4 regions of the Shewanella piezotolerans WP3 genome follow, and region 3 is predicted to be linked to each of the others. Evidence: predicted binding sites of a transcription regulator. Region 3 holds the regulator's gene; each other region holds the start of a gene.

Region 1 (4,497 bases), 1.7 Mb from region 3:
TAAAGTGAGAGCGTCTCTGGTCGATATTTATCTTCGACTTTCCAAGATAGATTTTGGTTATTGCGTCCAATGGCCAGTGCTATGCCATGATGTTTAGCGCGGCGATATAGCAATGCTAAGTCAAATGTCACTACAGACCAGCCTATAATGATATCTGGATCGTATTCTTTAAACCAAGCGACAAGCTCATGGATCAATGCCACTTCATTGTTAACCCACTGAATATAATTAACCTCAACCTCTTGAGGCTGCCCTACCATTATCACTTTTTCAAATACGGCACCATTTTCCGTTTGGCCATATAAGCCAACAGAATAGAGTTCACCAGAAAAACTACATTCAAAATCAAGCGAGATGGCTTTAAGAGGCTGTACCAGCTCTGCTGGTCGAGCTTTTTTAGCGATAAACCTTGGCTCTATACCTTGTTTAGCATCCACATAATGACCAATAAATTCAGTATCTAAAGCGATAAAACGCTCGATGAGGAATCGATGTTCTGCCTTAATGTCACTTTCATACAGTTCTATGGCTTGGTCTTTAGCAACTCGAATCAAATTTCGTTGTTGCCTTATATCACTGCAGTAAAGTGCGCTAACGTTTTCGCGTTGGAAGTTTCTTAGCGGCAAACGCTTGCAGCGGATATTGCTAAGCTCTCGGTGCTCGCTGAGCAGCCCTTCATCAGTTGTTCGAATAAAGCAAACGTGCTCTTGCTCCGGAATTTCAACTATGACGGGGCCAGATGCGGTGGCGAGCACATATTCTAAACTTAATCCCGTTTTTTGCTGGGTGACGTGACGAGTTAGCACACGACCTTTCAATATCTGTGACGCACTAACAGTAGGATTCATGGCTAAAGACTCAATTAAATTCACGAATAATCACTTATCTCTTCTTAGGCTATGTAATCACTGTTATTATGTACAGCATTATTTACTGGACCAGTGCATTCATGTTATCCGCAGACGTTAAAACCCAGATCCGTACTATATATAAAGGCATCGCCTCGTCTCTGCCCAACTTTCGTTCTCGGCGAGAACAGAACTATATCGTCGCTGAGATCTCAAAAACACTTGCGGGGGAATACGATAAGCAGCGCCGAATAATAGTGGTAGAAGCTGGCACGGGTATTGGTAAGTCACTGGCTTATATTCTAGGAACAATCCCATTGGCATTAGCCAGTAAAAAAAAGGTCTGTATCGCAACTGCTACTGTGGCACTGCAAGAGCAGTTGCTACACAAAGACTTGCCCTTTTTCCTGCAGCACTCAGGGTTAGATTTTACCTTTGGTTTAGTCAAAGGGCGTCAGCGATATGTGTGTTTATCAAAGCTAGAGATGCTTGTTGGTCCAGACAACAGCTCCCAAATGGCAATGTGGCAATCCAAGCCCGATCAAAGCCAAGTCGATATGCTCGAAGGTCTACTTAAAGATTTTAAAGAGTCCCGATGGAATGGAGAACGCGATACACTCACGAAACCACTTCCTGATCATCTATGGCAGCAAATAGCTTGTGATAAACACAGCTGTCACAAACAACTTGCCAGCCATAGAAACTGCCCGTTTCATAAAGCCCGAGAAGATATCGACACTTGGGATGTTCTGATTGCTAACCACAGCTTATTGTTTGCAGATTTAGAACTCGGAGGAGGTGTTATTTTACCCGACCCTGAAGATCTTTACTATGTCATTGATGAAGCACATCACCTGCCTATCGTCGCTCGTGATTTTAGTAGTGCACAAGCCACAATTCGAGGCGCCAGCGATTGGCTGGAAAAGCTAACTAAAACGACATCGAAGCTGCAAAACCAGATTAAAAGCAATTATATTATTGCCCCAGCGCAAGCAATGCTGGACCATATTGGTGATATCAGTGGTTTACTAAATCAGGTCGCCCATTTTTGTGATGCTCAGGCCAAACAGTTCGATAACCCTGAAAATCGCTTTCGATTCGAACATGGTAAGTTGCCCCCAGCCTTGCTTATTCTCGCAGAAAACTTAGCCACAGCATCTAACGTTGCACTAAAACAGTTTAATAAAATGCTCGCCTTGCTCAATGAAGCGATAAAAGATGGTGATATCCCTAAACACCTATCAGAGGCATTACTGTCAGAAACAGGTTTTATGCTGCAGCGGATCGAAAATTTACAAAAGCTGTGGAGGATGATGGCCAAACAAGATAACCCTAAAGGCGCACCAATGGCTCGCTGGATAGAGCAGCTGACAGGGAAGCAATCAGATTATTTATTCAGTGCTTCACCAATTGAAGTCGGTTTTATGCTTGAGAACTTACTCTGGGATAAAGCTGCAGGGGTTGTACTTTGTAGCGCAACACTCAGAGCACTGAACAATTTTAATCATTTCACTCATCAAGTCGGTCTGTCTATTAATGATGGTAGCCGTTACCTTGCGCTCGACTCACCGTTTGACTTTGAACAAAATGCCACGCTGTTTCTACCACAAATGGACACTGAGCCAACTCATGACAACTATACCGATGAGCTGGCAAAACAGATTATTGCACTTGTTGAAGATGAGATGGCAAGCTTAGTGCTGTTTGCATCTTACTGGCAGATGGAAAAAGTGGCAGATCTAGTCGAAAATAAAATTAAAACGAACTTACTCATTCAAGGTACCTTGCCACGACAAGAGATCTTAAAGCGGCACAAAGCCCTTTGTGATGATACGAAACCAAGTATTATCTTTGGTACTGGCAGCTTCTCAGAGGGACTCGATCTACCCGGGGATTACTTAACAAACCTCATCATCACTAAACTGCCCTTTGCTGTGCCGACCTCCCCTGTAGAGCAAGCTCACTCAGAATATATTAAAATAAAAGGTGGAAACCCCTTTTTGCAACTCACAATCCCAGATGCTTCGCGCAAACTGGTACAAAGTTGTGGTAGATTACTCCGAAAAGAACAGGATTATGGCCGAATTTCTATTTTAGATAGACGCTTAGTGACCAAGCGTTATGGAAAATCTCTATTAGATGCCTTACCACCTTTTCGACGTGTTATTGAATAGGACAACGATTGGACTTAATACTAGACCCGAGTAGCTGGGCTTTACTGGCATTGATAGGGTTAATTGCAGGATTTATCGACGCGGTTGCTGGCGGCGGAGGACTGCTATCAATACCGGCTTTGCTTACCATGGGCGTACCTCCTCACATGGCGCTGGCTACCAATAAGCTGGCAGCGTGCTTTGGCTCATCAATGGCTGCATACACTTATTATAAGCAAAGGCTATTCTCTCCTAGCTTGTGGTATCACACATTTATAGCCACTTTTATCGGCGCAGTTATCGGTACATTTATTGTTTCGATAATCGATAACCGATGGCTAGAAAAGTGGTTACCGCTAATAATTATTGCTATTGCTATCTATACTCTTTTTCAGCCAAATGCCATGGGTTGCAAAAACTGTGACATTCCAGTGAAACCCAAAAGTAGGTTTAAGCAGTGGCTACAAGGTCTGCCACTTGGTTTCTACGACGGGTTTGCCGGGCCGGGGATTGGTGCGTTTTGGACAGTAACGAGTACCGGGATGCACAAACTGCCTTTGCTTTATAGCTTAGGGCTGGCTCGAGCGATGACCTTTACCAGTAACTTAACGTCACTCATCATCTTTTTTGTGATGGGACAAGTCAATATAAGTATTGGCCTAGCAATGGGAGTATGCATGATGATCGGCGCTTATATTGGCGCGCATTCTGCCATTAAATTTGGCCTCCCCTTTATTAGGCCTATTTTCGTCACCATGATTTTACTTATTGCAGCCCAGTTAGCTTGGAGTGCCTGGGTATGAATACCAATGAACTTATCAATAAACTCAAGCAACAGCTAAAACAGTTAGAACAAGATGTATTGCAGCACGATGTTCAGTTACCTGCTGGTCAGCGTAAAATGATGCAAGATGTTGAACGCTTTAACAATGAGCTCTTTATACAAGAAGGTGCTCAGCTCAAACCTTGTATCGAACAGCTCGCAAGAAGCATTGCTCAGCTACAACAGCTTATCAATGGCAAGCGTTCATTCCATACTATTATAACGAGCTGCGAAAAAATCCAAGATAGATTTAGCGCAGTACGCCGCGCGTTGGCAACCACCAATATCAACATAAAATCACTAGAGCAACAAAAGCGCACCCGTCGTGCTCATGCTATAAAACGAGGTGCCAAAGCACACCAGCAAAGTGGTTTTAGCTGGATAGCTTCAAATGTTATGCAAAATAGCCATCAACTGTATGAAGAACTTAACAAACATTTGAACTGGGCTAAAATTATTGAACAAAAAATTGAAAATTTGCAATCTTCGCTTGAAAACTGTCATAGTGCTGACAAAATCAAGCTACAGAATGAGATCCTTGCTCAGCACTCTCGCCTTGGCAAGTGCCGACAAGCTACTAGCTACATTGAAGATCGCATCCAATTGTTTGAGCGACCTTTCAAGAGCCAAAATCGTTAAAGGAGCTACAATGAAACCGCTATTACCTCTTACC
Region 2 (4,497 bases), 1.7 Mb from region 3:
GGCACTAATGAACTACTATCAACGACCTGGTGACCATTTGTGCGGAAATATTCCAAAAAAGCACTACGCAGTGCTGCAGTGGTTTGATACATGAAACCGTCCTGAATTAGGTTGTGCAACTAGCTCGTAAAGAGCCTAATGAGAAATTTTTTATGAACAGCATTATAAGCAGTGTAATGACTAACAACCAGCCCTGTAGATGCAAAACTAGCTAGACAGTTAAAAATAAAATGGATCTTTCGCGGTAACCAATAGATATGAACGTAAAAGCAGTCTGTTATCGGCATATCGACAAAAAATTCATCGACGGCTCGAAAAGTTGCACCTTAAAAACAACTACGGCGCGCTATAAGCACGCCGTGGTTGGCATTTATAACCCTAAGGGTTTAGGGCTAATGAATGATGATAGTCGTTTAAAAAACTTCACCAGTTTCCATATCAACATTATCACCAGCCGTATCAGTTGCACCAGCAGCGACTTTTTCGCCTTTGCTAAGCAACATAGAACGAAGTGCTGTTTCAATCTCATCAGAGATTTCTGGGTTCTCGATTAAGTACTTACCAGCATTAGCACGGCCTTGGCCGATTTTGCTACCTTTATATGCATACCATGCACCCGACTTTTCAATCAGTTTATGCACAACACCAAGGTCAACTAACTCACCAGTACTGTTAATACCTTGGCCGTAAAGGATTTGGAATTCAGCTTGCTTAAATGGTGCAGCAATCTTGTTCTTCACCACTTTTACGCGTGTTTCGTTACCAATAACTTCGTCACGATCTTTAATCGCACCAGTACGTCGAATATCTAGACGAACAGACGCATAAAACTTAAGTGCGTTACCACCCGTAGTAGTCTCTGGGTTACCAAACATCACACCAATTTTCATACGAATTTGGTTAATAAAGATAAGCAGTGTATTCGACTGTTTAAGGTTGCCCGCAAGTTTACGCATCGCTTGGCTCATCATACGTGCAGCAAGGCCCATGTGAGAGTCACCAATTTCGCCTTCAATTTCAGCTTTTGGTGTTAGTGCTGCAACCGAGTCAACAATAATCACGTCTACAGCACCTGAGCGAGTTAATGCATCGCAGATCTCTAACGCTTGCTCACCAGTATCTGGCTGTGAACAAAGTAGGTTATCAATATCAACACCTAGCTTTTGAGCGTAAACAGGATCCAAGGCATGTTCTGCATCGATAAAGGCACAAGTCTTGCCTTGCTTCTGCGCTGCTGCGATAACTTCAAGAGTAAGCGTTGTCTTACCTGATGACTCTGGTCCGTAGATCTCAACGATACGTCCCATTGGTAGGCCGCCTGCGCCTAATGCTACATCCAAAGATAGAGAACCTGTCGAGATAGTTTCAACATCCATTGAGCGATCTTCGCCCAACTTCATAATTGAACCTTTACCAAATTGCTTTTCAATTTGACCTAAAACGGCATTTAACGCTTTCTCTTTATTTGGATCAGTCTTCATTCTTATGTCCTTTGGATCTCAGTGCTAATACAGTATCAGCACTGTATTATCATTTAGGTGATGACTCTAATGCCTTCTCTAGAGCCTCAATATGAAACTAGTATACTGTACAATCATACAGTATCAAGTACTGTGCAAGATTTTTTTATAAAACATATAAAATCAATAAGATAACTATTTAGTGTTCCACATAAACATGAATTAACAGTATTTCATTGCAATTATCCACACTAAAATGAGTAAAAAATTGCTAAGATTGGCTCCCATAATTGTTTCATGGCTCACGACGGCCGCAGTAAAAGTACAGGCAAAGCAAATCAATGACTGCAATTGAACCGCAAAACTTAGAAAAACATACCCCAATGATGCGTCAATATTTAACGTTAAAGGCGCAACATCCAGACATGTTGCTATTTTATCGCATGGGGGATTTCTACGAGCTTTTCTACGAAGATGCCAAGCTCGCATCCGAGCTGTTAGGGATATCATTAACAGCGAGAGGCAAAAGCGGCGGTGATCCTATTCCCATGGCTGGCCTTCCCTATCATGCAGTAGAAGGGTATCTCGCTAAGTTAGTTCAACTACGAGTATCGGTTGCGATATGTGAGCAAATTGGTGATCCCGCAACTTCAAAAGGCCCTGTTGAGCGTAAAGTGGTTCGCATAGTGACCCCAGGTACTTTAACCGATGAGGCTTTGCTGCAGGAGCGACAAGACAATTTGTTAGCCGCGCTCTATCAAGGTAAGAGCGGTTACGGCTACGCCACGCTAGATATCGCATCGGGTCGTTTTGTGATCACAGAGCTTGCAAATACCGAAGCGCTAGAAGCTGAACTGCAAAGAACCAACCCTGCAGAATTGCTATATAGCGAAGATTTTTCGCAAATGAGCCTTATTGCCGGCATGAATGGTACTCGTCGTCGTCCTGAATGGGAGTTTGACTTTGATACCTGCCAACGTTTACTACTAAATCAATTCGGTACAAAAGATCTTAATGGTTTCGGTATTGAAGGTGCGAGACTTTCGCTACAAGCTGCTGGCTGTTTGATGCAGTACGTTAAAGATACTCAGCGTACCGCACTGCCACACATTAACTCTATTGTGCGTTTTAACCAAACTGATAGCATAGTGTTAGATGCAGCGACCCGCCGTAATCTAGAACTAACCGTTAACTTACAAGGTGGGCACACTAATACTTTAGCATCCGTTTTAGACAGTACAGTTACTGCTATGGGTAGTCGCATGTTGCAGCGCTGGTTACATCAACCACTGCGAGATCACCAGGTGATTAAGGCAAGGCAATCGTCAATTGCCGAGTTAATTGCAACCGAAAACTACCAGCTTCTAGCTGAAGATTTAAAAGCGCTAGGGGATGTAGAACGAATTACAGCACGTATCGCGCTTCGTAATGCCCGACCTAGAGATTTTGCCCGATTGCGCCAGGCATTAGGGTTACTGCCTCAACTACAACAAACATTAAAAGCCTCCTCAGAGCCTCACCTGCAATATTTGTCGCAGGTTATTGGAGAGTTCCCTGAGGAGTTAGCATTACTCTCTAGGGCAGTAGTTGATAATCCGCCAATGCTTATTCGCGATGGCGGTGTAATACGAGACGGTTACGATGCAGAGTTGGATGAGTGGCGCGTACTAAGCGCTGGTGCTACTGATTACTTGACTCAACTTGAAGCCAGAGAAAAAGAGCAAACAGGTATATCTACCCTCAAAGTTGGTTATAACCGAGTTCACGGCTACTATATTGAAGTCAGCCGCCGCGAGTCTGATTTGGTGCCACTGAGCTATCAGCGTCGCCAAACGCTAAAAAACACTGAACGTTATATTATTGCTGAGCTTAAAGAGCATGAAGAGAAAGTGCTTTCTAGCCAGGGCAAAGCGTTAGCACTTGAAAAACAGTTATGGGAAGAGTTATTCGATCTAATCTTACCTAAGTTGCATGAACTCCAAGAGTTTGCCACTGCGGCAGCTGAGTTAGATGTATTATGCAATTTCGCTGAGTGCGCTGAAACACTTAATTATGCCTGCCCAGAGCTTTCCGATGCATCAGGTATACACGTAGAAGCTGGTCGTCATCCCGTCGTCGAGCAAGTAAGCCAATCCCCCTTTATCGCCAACCCAGTGACGCTAAATTCACAGCGTAAGATGTTGATCGTGACAGGACCTAATATGGGGGGTAAATCCACCTATATGAGACAGATTGCCCTCATTACATTAATGGCACATATAGGATGTTATGTTCCCGCAGAGCATGCGGTTATTGGCCCTGTTGATAGGATATTTACGCGCATTGGTGCATCAGATGATTTAGCATCTGGCCGCTCAACCTTTATGGTGGAGATGACCGAAACGGCAAATATACTCCACAATGCGACGCCAAATAGTCTAGTGCTAATGGATGAAATTGGTCGTGGAACATCTACCTATGATGGTCTTTCTCTCGCGTGGTCTGCAGCCGAGTACTTAGCAAATAATTTAAACGCTATGACCCTATTTGCCACTCATTATTTCGAGTTAACCCAACTGCCTGAGCAGATTAAAAATGTCGAAAATGTGCATTTAGATGCCGTTGAACATGGTGATAGTATCGTGTTTATGCATGCTGTACAGGAAGGTCCAGCGAGCCGTAGTTACGGACTACAAGTTGCTGCACTTGCAGGTGTTCCTAACAGTGTTATCTGTGCAGCGAAACAAAAACTTCACCATTTAGAAAGCCGAGATCACGCATTGGAGCAATCTAAAAATGGAGAGATGGCAGTGCAGCAGACAATCAGCTTCCCAACTCAGCCGACATCACCAGTGATAGAAGCACTTGAAAAGCTAAACCCTGATGAATTAACCCCAAGACAGGCTCTCGATTACCTATACAACTTGAAGAAAATGGCCAGGTAATTTGTAATCAAGAGATACAAAAAAGGCGCCAATGGCGCCTTAAATTTATTATCAGTAACTTTATACCAATCGTAGTCAATAACTGCTCACCCTAGCTTGTTAAACCACTCGAT
Region 3 (4,497 bases):
TTCAATACCCATAAATAGTTCGGCTTGAAGCAACGGATAAAAGTCATTAACCACACAAACAACATCATCACGAGTGCAACGCTCTTTACGCAATAAACAGGCTGCGATCAGTGATGGCACCACCAATAGATGAATGATGTTATTACGATAATAAGTCATAGTGATCGCGATACTGTCATCAATGGAGATAATATCGCCAAGCGCATCACTTTCAATTTGAACCTTCTTCAGCTCAAGACCTTGAGAAACCAGATCTTTACCACTCCCCTCTGGGACTGAGGTGTACTCGGTATAAGGCAGCTCTTTTAGCAATGTAAGATAAAGGTCAAGTTGCTTTTCAAGCTGACTACGCTCTAGTGCATTTTGCTCTGATGCCAGTAATACCAAGCTCGTTAGCGTCACTGAACTGACTGCTGCCGCATCATTAATATTAGTCATCACTTGGCTAGCTAACGTATTCACAGCTGGCGTTAGCCAAGTTGGCTTTTGCTCAGGATCTTGGGCGATATCTTCACGCCAATTAGGCACTTCATCATTTAAGAAGTTGTGCAGCGTTATTGGCTTACCAAAGTTCACATAACCTTGGCCAAAGTTACCTAGCTTACGAATTGCACCAAATACCTGCCAGACAGATTCTTTCTTTTTCTTTTTACCGCTTAACTCTTTATGGTAAGTAGCCACTTCCATCACATGGTCATAACCCAAGTAAACGGGCACTAGTGTTACAGGGCGTTCAACACCACGCAAAACGCTATTAAGCGTCATCGCAATCATGCCTGTTTTAGGCGCCAATAAACGACCTGTACGTGAGCGTCCACCTTCAGTGAAGTACTCAACCGAATAACCTTTAGTAAATAGCTGATCTAAATACTCACGGAATACAGCGGTATAAAGCTTATTACCACGGAAACTACGACGGATAAAGAATGCGCCGCCACGACGGAACATTGGCCCTGCAGGCCAGAAGTTAAGATTAATACCAGCAGCAATATGCGGCGGCACCATACCTTGATAATAGAGAATATATGAGATTAACAAGTAGTCCATGTGACTACGGTGACACGGCACATAAACTATTTCATGGCCATCATGGTGTAGCTGACGGATCTGCTCCGCACCTTTGATGTTGATTCCTTTATAAAGCTTATTCCACAGCCAAGTTAGAAAACGCTCGGCTATACGTACCAAGCTGTCTGAGTAGTCAGCTGCGACTTCATCAAGATATTCCATTGCTTTGGCACGAGCTTCAGTTTCTGAAATTTTCTTGCTGGCCGCTTCCTCTTTTATCGCCTTAGTAATCGAATCAGATTTAAGCAAAGCATGGAAAAGTGCTTGTCTCTTAGGGAGCTGAGGGCCGGTCATCACTTTACGTTGGCGCTGAAAGTGAACTCGAGCTACGCGCGCTAGTTTTTGGGCGATACGCTTATCTGTACCGTGTTCATCCGCCATATAGCGCAATGACACCGCGTTAGAAAACTGGACGAAGTTATGACGACCAAGAAATAGGATCATCAAACACTTACGTAACCAAGTTGGATTTTGACGTTCCAAAACCGCCGCGCGCATAGTGTCATCTTCTTTACCTGGGGTGCGTCCCCAGTAAAGGCTGACCGGTACCAATTGAATATCTAATTCAGCATTTTGCTTATGCACACTCAACAGACGTTTAAAACAGTGTAGATACTGCTCAGCACTTTCCCGCTCGCCAAATAGAGGTTTGCTACCTTCAAGGCAAACAACACGCGGCGCACTCACGCCATTGACCTCTAAGTCATCATAAGGGCTTGGAAGTCCTAGCGTCCCGGTCATTTCACTTAAAGCCGCGATGTCACTCACGGATTCTGTTTTCATGACATATACGAGTGGCTTGCTTGGATCGAGATTGAGATCATCAAAAGGATCATGAGGTACCACAATAGTGTGTACCAACTTTTTCTGGATCCAGCGTAAAGATTTAAACCAAAGAGAGTCTTTTTTCGACATGATTCGCTTGCAGTGTTAGTCGCTTCTAATAACCCCGTAGAATACCAGAATTTTCGACGATTTGTGCAATTGCTTTACAATCCGCACCTGAAGTTACTGTGTATTTATAGAACAATGACTTAGTTGCAGTTAAGTGTATTAGCTCTAGAGTCGAATGATTCCCCCATCCAGTCTGCCGTCGCACAGCCCAACATTTAAAGCAACGGCATATAAATGTAAATTTAACTTATGCTTACATTAATTTGGTTAATACTTGCACTGATTAAATTACTGTATATACTAACAGGTACTGTATAGAAAAACAGGTTCAACCATGAGACCACTTACACCGCGCCAAGCAGAAATTTTAGAGTTGATTAAACGAAACATTTCAGACACAGGTATGCCACCGACTCGTGCTGAAATAGCGAGACGTTTAGGCTTTAAGTCTGCCAATGCCGCTGAAGAGCATTTAAAAGCACTGGCTAAAAAGGGGTGTATTGAGATCATACCGGGAACCTCTAGAGGTATTCGGCTCACTCAAGAGGAACCGGAAGAGGTCGAACTCGGCTTACCTTTAATTGGTCAAGTTGCTGCAGGTGAGCCGATCCTCGCCCAAGAGCATGTTGAACAACACTATAAAGTTGACCCTGCCATGTTCCGCCCTTCTGCTGATTTTCTACTGCGAGTCCGAGGTGACAGTATGAAGGATATTGGCATACTCGAAGGTGATCTATTAGCCGTGCATAAAAGTCAGCAAGCACGTAACGGCCAAGTAGTCGTTGCTCGAGTGGAAGATGACGTAACCGTTAAGCGCTTTGAAAAGAAAGGTAATAAGGTCTTTCTACATGCTGAAAATGAAGAATATTCACCAATAGAAGTAGATCTAGCGAACCAGAGCTTAAGCATTGAAGGGCTAGCAGTTGGCGTGATCCGCAATGGAGATTGGCAATGAACAAATTATTAGGTGTTAGCCCTCGTCACCCTGGTCTTTGGCAAGATATTCCAGCCTCTACCATGACGAAAAAAGCAGTTGTAGATATAGAAACGATGGTATCTCACACTCAAGGGCGCAATGAGCTAACAAAGATTAGCGCTCAGTTGGCTCAATTGAGTCAGCAGGGGCGCTGGATCGTATTGATTAGCCCACCTAATATTGGTTATAAGCAAATGCTAGCATCGGCTGGTGTGCGCATGGATAGAATTTTATTGGTGCATGCTAAAGATGAAATCGAAACTCTTTGGGCAATGGAAAAAGCGCTAACAAGCGGCACATCGAGTGCGGTAATTACTTGGGCAAATAGCCTAGATGCGCGCGATAATAGACGCTTACAGTTAGTGGCCAAAAGTGCACAAGCATTAGGTATAGTGATTGAAAATGCGAACGCTCACTTACCTGATAGCGCAATAAACACACAGGATGATAGGTGTAATCAAGGCTCTTTATTTAGTTCAATGCATTAAGCAGTTATTTCTATTACAGTTCTAAGCTCTCTCCATGAGAGCTTTTTTATTTCACTTATGAGTGAAATTAGTCAAAAAGTGATCTTGATCAATATTTCAACACCAAGTAGGGTAGGAACTGATAACAACGATATTTTTGTTATATCCGAGCGATTTAGTCGTCGGTCTTTATGTACGGACTGTAGATCCTTTTAGAGTATATGAAGACTGAGATCGGCCTGATATATTTCAGCCGTAGGTGCCAAAGTGGTTACACTAACCAGTAGATAGATACTGGAAATTACAAAAGTCATATCGATAGTCGACACATAATATAACGACACGATAGACACGCCACTCGTGCACTTTGAAGTCATCGTTGCTTTTTTGGGAACTGAAGAGTTTACATAGAGCAGAGACTTACTGTGTGACTCTTCTTTGTCTTGTTGACAGAGGAGAAGTCTAGTGAAGCAATTGTTGTATTGTGTGTTGGCGCTAATATTTACGCCTGCACTTTTTGCATCAGAAATGCCACTTAATATGACAGAAGGCGTGACGGCGATCAGTGAACAGGTTTATAGCCTTCACATGATCATCCTTTACATCTGTTGTGCTATTGGCTTAGTTGTTTTTGGCGTGATGATTTATGCCATGATCAACCACCGCAAATCAAAAGGCGCAGTCGCCGCCAACTTTCATGAAAGTACTAAAGTCGAAATATTATGGACTGTAGTGCCTTTTATTATTCTTATCATCATGGCTATTCCGGCAACCAAAACACTCATAGCCATGGAAGATCCAAGCGATGCAGACCTAACTATTAAAATTACGGGTTCGCAGTGGAAGTGGCATTACAGCTACTTTAATCAAGATGTAGAGTTTTACAGCTTAATGTCTACCCCACGAGCGCAGATAGAAGGCACCGAAGCTAAAGGTGAGCACTATTTACTGGAGGTTGATAAGCCCCTGGTATTGCCCATTAATCGCAAAGTCCGCTTTTTAATGACCTCGGAAGACGTTATTCACTCTTGGTGGGTACCGGCTTTTGCAGTTAAGAAGGATGCTAACCCAGGCTTTATCAATGAAGCCTGG
Region 4 (4,497 bases), 2.6 Mb from region 3:
ACGAGATCTGTAGTGTCGACAAAGTCGCGAATAAAAATAGGTAAAGTAATAAAGATCTGCTGATAGACCATCCACATGCCCGATAGAATAAGCAGGTAGATCACAAAGGGTTTATTACCTAAGCTTATTTTCTGACCATACCACGGCGCTGATTTTTTAGAAGAAGCAAGCTTATCCCAAACAAGATGAGTGCTGAACCAAGCTGCGTAGATAATCAGAGTGGTTTCACCAGTGATCCATTTAGCGCCATAAGACATCAGAATGATTAATGTGCCAAAAAACAAAATAGCAAAACGGGCATTGCCGAGTACTTCTTGAATATCGGCAAACACTGCTTTGAGTGGCTTTCCTTTTTGGCTATTCTGATCCGTTGGTTCTTTATAGAAAAATAGTGCAGGAATGAAGTTAAGCCCGATCCAGAATGCGGACATAATAAACACCCAGTCCCAGCTGATGGCACGCACATAACCTGCAATGAATGGACCTAAGAATCCACCGATATTGACCATCATGTAAAAGATCCCAAAGCCAAGGCCACGGTTAGTGTCATCGGTTGTGCGAGCCACAGTCCCGGTTACTACAGGCTTAAAACATGCAGCGCCTACAGCCACACCCATAAAGGCGACAAAGAAACCTGTAAAGCTATCGACCTGGCCAAGTAAGTAATAGCTGGGGCACATGATCGCGTAGGCGACCAAGAACATTTTTCGATAACCGTATCGATCGGCAAGTGCGCCAGTCAATACCGGAAATAGGTATAAGAAAAAAGGGATCATACCTTGTAGTAGGCCACGCTCTTGGTCTGAAAACCCAAGTCCGCCCTGGTTTTGTGGTGAGGTCATGTAAAGCGAAGACAAGGCAAAGAAGCCATACCAAGCAAGTCGTTCGAAGATCTCCATCGTATTTGCGACGAAGAATGTAGGGGGTAAAGGAGATCGCACAGCTTGTGACATATTATTATCCGTATATTTTATACATTTATTCGAATATATCATAACTTGTTAATGAAATGGATCTATTAGTGGATTTTTGAATTTTTAGCGAAAAGCTAATAGTGGGTTTGTCATTATGAGATGAGAGTAACTCGTAAATTTATCCCTCTAAATCTAGAGGGAGTTGCCTTTGTTGTTGATTCGGTCATAATAGCGCGAACTTTTTAGTTAATACTAGTGTGATAATGATATGGCAGTGTTAGACATTTTAACCATTCCTGATGTTCGGCTTAAGCGTAAAGCGGAGCCTGTTAAAGACATCGATGCAGTACAGGGTTTTATTGATGACTTAATTGAAACCATGTACGACACCGATGACGGTATTGGGCTTGCGGCCACACAAGTGGGTAGCTTACATGCTATTTTGGTTATCGATTTGTCTGAAGAACGCGATCAGCCTATGGTATTAATTAACCCTGAAATTGTTGAAACTCGTGGAGAGTTTCAAGGTGAGGAGGGTTGTTTGTCTATCCCTGGTTACCGCGCTAAAGTGAATCGTCATGAAGGTGTTAAGGTCACTGCATTAGATCGCACTGGTCAAGCATTTGAAATCGATACTGATGAGTTTCTTGCAATTGTGCTACAACATGAGATGGATCATCTTAAAGGTATAGTGTTTACCGATCACCTATCAATGCTGAAACAACAAATAGCGCTTAAAAAAGTGAAGAAGTATAAATAGTTCATTCACTGTAACCCGCTTTGCTAACGCCCCTCTTTTTAGAGGGGCGTTTTTTTTGGCTTAAAGATCTCAATCGAGTACTTGCGATCTTAATAAAGATAATTATACTGTATGTATGTACAGTATTTGTTGTGTTGGAATCTTCCTGGTTTATATACAGGTGACCCCCTTCAAATAAATACGCTTTTATCATGAAGAAAGGTGTAGATATGGGGCGTTCAAGTGCGAAGGCATACTCGGTATTTCAAGATACGATGGCATCAGAGCGGGTTGATAGTGTGCCACTCATAATCCCAGCTGAAGATAATGCTAGCTCATTGGGTCAATTATTGGCGCGGCAAGATATTTGGCGTGGGCAGCAATGGCAGCAGCAACAATTGGCATATCCAACGGGTTTCTCATTACTTGATGTACATCTCGCAGATAATGGTTGGCCACAAATTGGTGTATGTGAAGTGTTGTGTGACGGTGTCGGTCAAGGCGAACTGAGTATGGTATTACCTATGCTCAGCCAATTGATAGGGCAGGGGCAATCTTCAATAAAAGACGCCGCGCAAGAGCAAGATTCGATGGTTATGTTGGTGGCGCCACCTCACATACCTTCAGCGCAGGCTTTATTGCAGCAAGGGCTTGAACTCGCACGTTTAATCTGGATTGATACAGAAGAAAGGAAAGAGCGTTTGTGGGCTATTGAGCAGGCACTTTCGAATGGTTCTGTACCGCTAGTATTGGCTTGGTTAGATAACTTGTCGACCACTGAAGCAAGACGTTTACAACTGGCAGCTGAGAAGGGGGAGTCGCTATGCATGCTCTATTTGCCAACCCGTTGTGCACAGCTGTCACACCCAGTGAACTTACGCTTAGCGCTGCAACGACAGTTTTTTTCGGCTCGAAATAACGTTAACCACCATGACCATGCAGACTCAAGCGCAGCAGCTTCTATGTTGAAATTGGTGCCTAAGCAAGCCGCATCAAGCCCATTTTTTAGTAGTCACTTAGGTATGACCGAGGTCAACATTATTAAACGCAGAGGAGGCTGGCCTAGCCCTATGTTTAGTTTACCCTTGCTACCGCCACATATTAAGGAAAGCCTACTTGGAGTCGATGCTTACCCGATGCAAAATACCTTACAGGAAGTGAGCAATGATGTTGAGCCGCACAGTTGTGAGCTGTTTACTCAAGCGCACAATAAAGCACCTTTTGAAACGTTACCGATGAGCATTGAGGAAGGGCTTGCCGATTATAGTGTGGTGTTTAGTCGGCCACAGTTACCGATTACTGTTAGTTATCAGCATGCACTTATCAATGTGACGAATGCGAGGATCGCCATGATAACGCTGACTACGACTGTCATGACCACGACAAGAGTTACCAGGCATCGCACTGTTAATCGCATTAAAGAGCAGAAGGGCTTTAATCTTCAACCTGTTTATCAAGACTCGGCACAGGATAAAGAGTCTGCTTTATCCCTTGAACCTATACGCAGGTTAAGCCTACAAGCTACAGGTTCTCTTAGAAGCTCTCTTAAAAGTTCCTTTAGTGAGTTTGTGCAGGGATCCATTAAGCAAGGTGATGAACTAGCCGCTACTTCATTTTCTAATGTTGGAGATTGGCTTCAAGATACACTTGAAGACGCTGCGGTTAGCTCCACTGCTGATTTGTGGGCTGAACCCTATTATAGCCCGCTAGCTGCAGTAGGTAATCTTTCTCACAAGATCCATTAATAAAGGTCGTTGATTGATATGTTATGGCTAGCAGCCCATTACCCACAATGGGCATTGCAATATTTTTATTATCGTAATGAGCTGGAGCAAAGCACAGCAGTATTACTGTATGAGCCGAAGTCACTGCAAGTGCTTGCGCTTGATAGTCTGAGTGAACAAGCTGGCGTAAAATTGGGAATGAGCCTGTCTACTGCACAAAGTTTAATGCCATCGGCGATGTTGGTGGAGTTTGACGCCACTATTAGTCAACAGGCTTCAGACTGGTTGTGTCAATGGAGCTACGAGTTTAGTGCTCGAGTCGTACCGCTACGCTGTTCATTAAGCAATGAGGATCAAAAGAAAACGTCGAAAATTAAGCTTGATGTTGATGAATTTGTGTCGAATACACTGCTACTAGAAGTCAGTTCAATGGCACTTATTTTTAATGGCATCGATAAGCTTATTGAGCAGTATCGCCAACGTGCTAAAGCCTTAGGGTTAGAGGTTTCACTTGCGCTCGCCAAGACCCCTTTAGCCGCGCAGCTACTTGCGTGTCATGCTTCAATGGAAAATCAACAAGCTAAGCTCGCTACTGAAGTTTTTAGTTCAAATGACTATCTTAATACCGATAAAACTTTGCTGTTACTTAATCAACTACCAATTGCTTTATTGCCCTTATCAGATTTTTTAAAACAGAGTTTGCACGATATTGGCATTAAGTCTTTTGCATCACTGTCTGCTTTACCTGATAAAGAGCTTGGACGACGTTTTGGATCAAAGCTGTTGCAGTTATTGGCTAAAATATCAGGTCGTTTACCTCAACCGTTAAGCTATGTTGAGCCAGAAGAAAGCTATCAACAAAAGCTCACCTTATTGCATGAGGTTGAATTAATGCAGGGGATCGTTTTCCCCTTGGGCAGAATGCTAAAAGAGATGGCAAGCTATTTACAGCTGCGTCAGCTTGCTATTCAAAAACTTAAATTGAGTCTTATCTATCGTGACAGCGATCGAAGTCAGCTCGATATTGTTATTCATTATCCTTTTGCAGAGCATCGTAGTGATAGTTTACTGAATTTATGCCGTATGCAGCTTGAACGTGTCACTCTGTATCAACCTGTGG

The links. The regulator LexA, encoded in region 3, represses DNA repair genes until DNA is damaged. The targets are predictions, from matches to a motif close to TACTGTATNNNNATACAGTA.
Region 1: dinG (ATP-dependent DNA helicase DinG) is a predicted target of LexA. The motif match lies at 907-926, and genes of this name have one in related genera.
Region 2: recA (recombinase RecA) is a predicted target of LexA. The motif match lies at 1,585-1,604, and genes of this name have one in related genera.
Region 4: imuA (translesion DNA synthesis-associated protein ImuA) is a predicted target of LexA. The motif match lies at 1,780-1,799, and genes of this name have one in related genera.

The regions. Positions count from the first base shown of each region.
Region 1 covers NC_011566.1:3,371,644-3,376,140, forward strand. The annotation lists gene SWP_RS14375 (DNA polymerase II) at 1-848, opposite strand, end outside; gene dinG (ATP-dependent DNA helicase DinG) at 950-3,022, shown strand; gene SWP_RS14385 (sulfite exporter TauE/SafE family protein) at 3,031-3,804, shown strand; gene SWP_RS14390 (primosomal replication protein) at 3,801-4,463, shown strand; gene SWP_RS14395 (DUF2057 domain-containing protein) at 4,474-4,497, shown strand, end outside.
Region 2 covers NC_011566.1:1,384,798-1,389,294, reverse strand. The annotation lists gene alaS (alanine--tRNA ligase) at 1-92, opposite strand, end outside; gene recA (recombinase RecA) at 414-1,481, opposite strand; gene mutS (DNA mismatch repair protein MutS) at 1,802-4,384, shown strand.
Region 3 covers NC_011566.1:5,047,623-5,052,119, forward strand. The annotation lists gene plsB (glycerol-3-phosphate 1-O-acyltransferase PlsB) at 1-1,983, opposite strand, end outside; gene lexA (transcriptional repressor LexA) at 2,297-2,917, shown strand; gene SWP_RS21405 (cell division inhibitor SulA) at 2,914-3,426, shown strand; gene coxB (cytochrome c oxidase subunit II) at 3,871-4,497, shown strand, end outside.
Region 4 covers NC_011566.1:2,423,564-2,428,060, forward strand. The annotation lists gene SWP_RS10380 (MFS transporter) at 1-953, opposite strand, end outside; gene def (peptide deformylase) at 1,183-1,674, shown strand; gene imuA (translesion DNA synthesis-associated protein ImuA) at 1,884-3,398, shown strand; gene SWP_RS10395 (Y-family DNA polymerase) at 3,417-4,497, shown strand, end outside.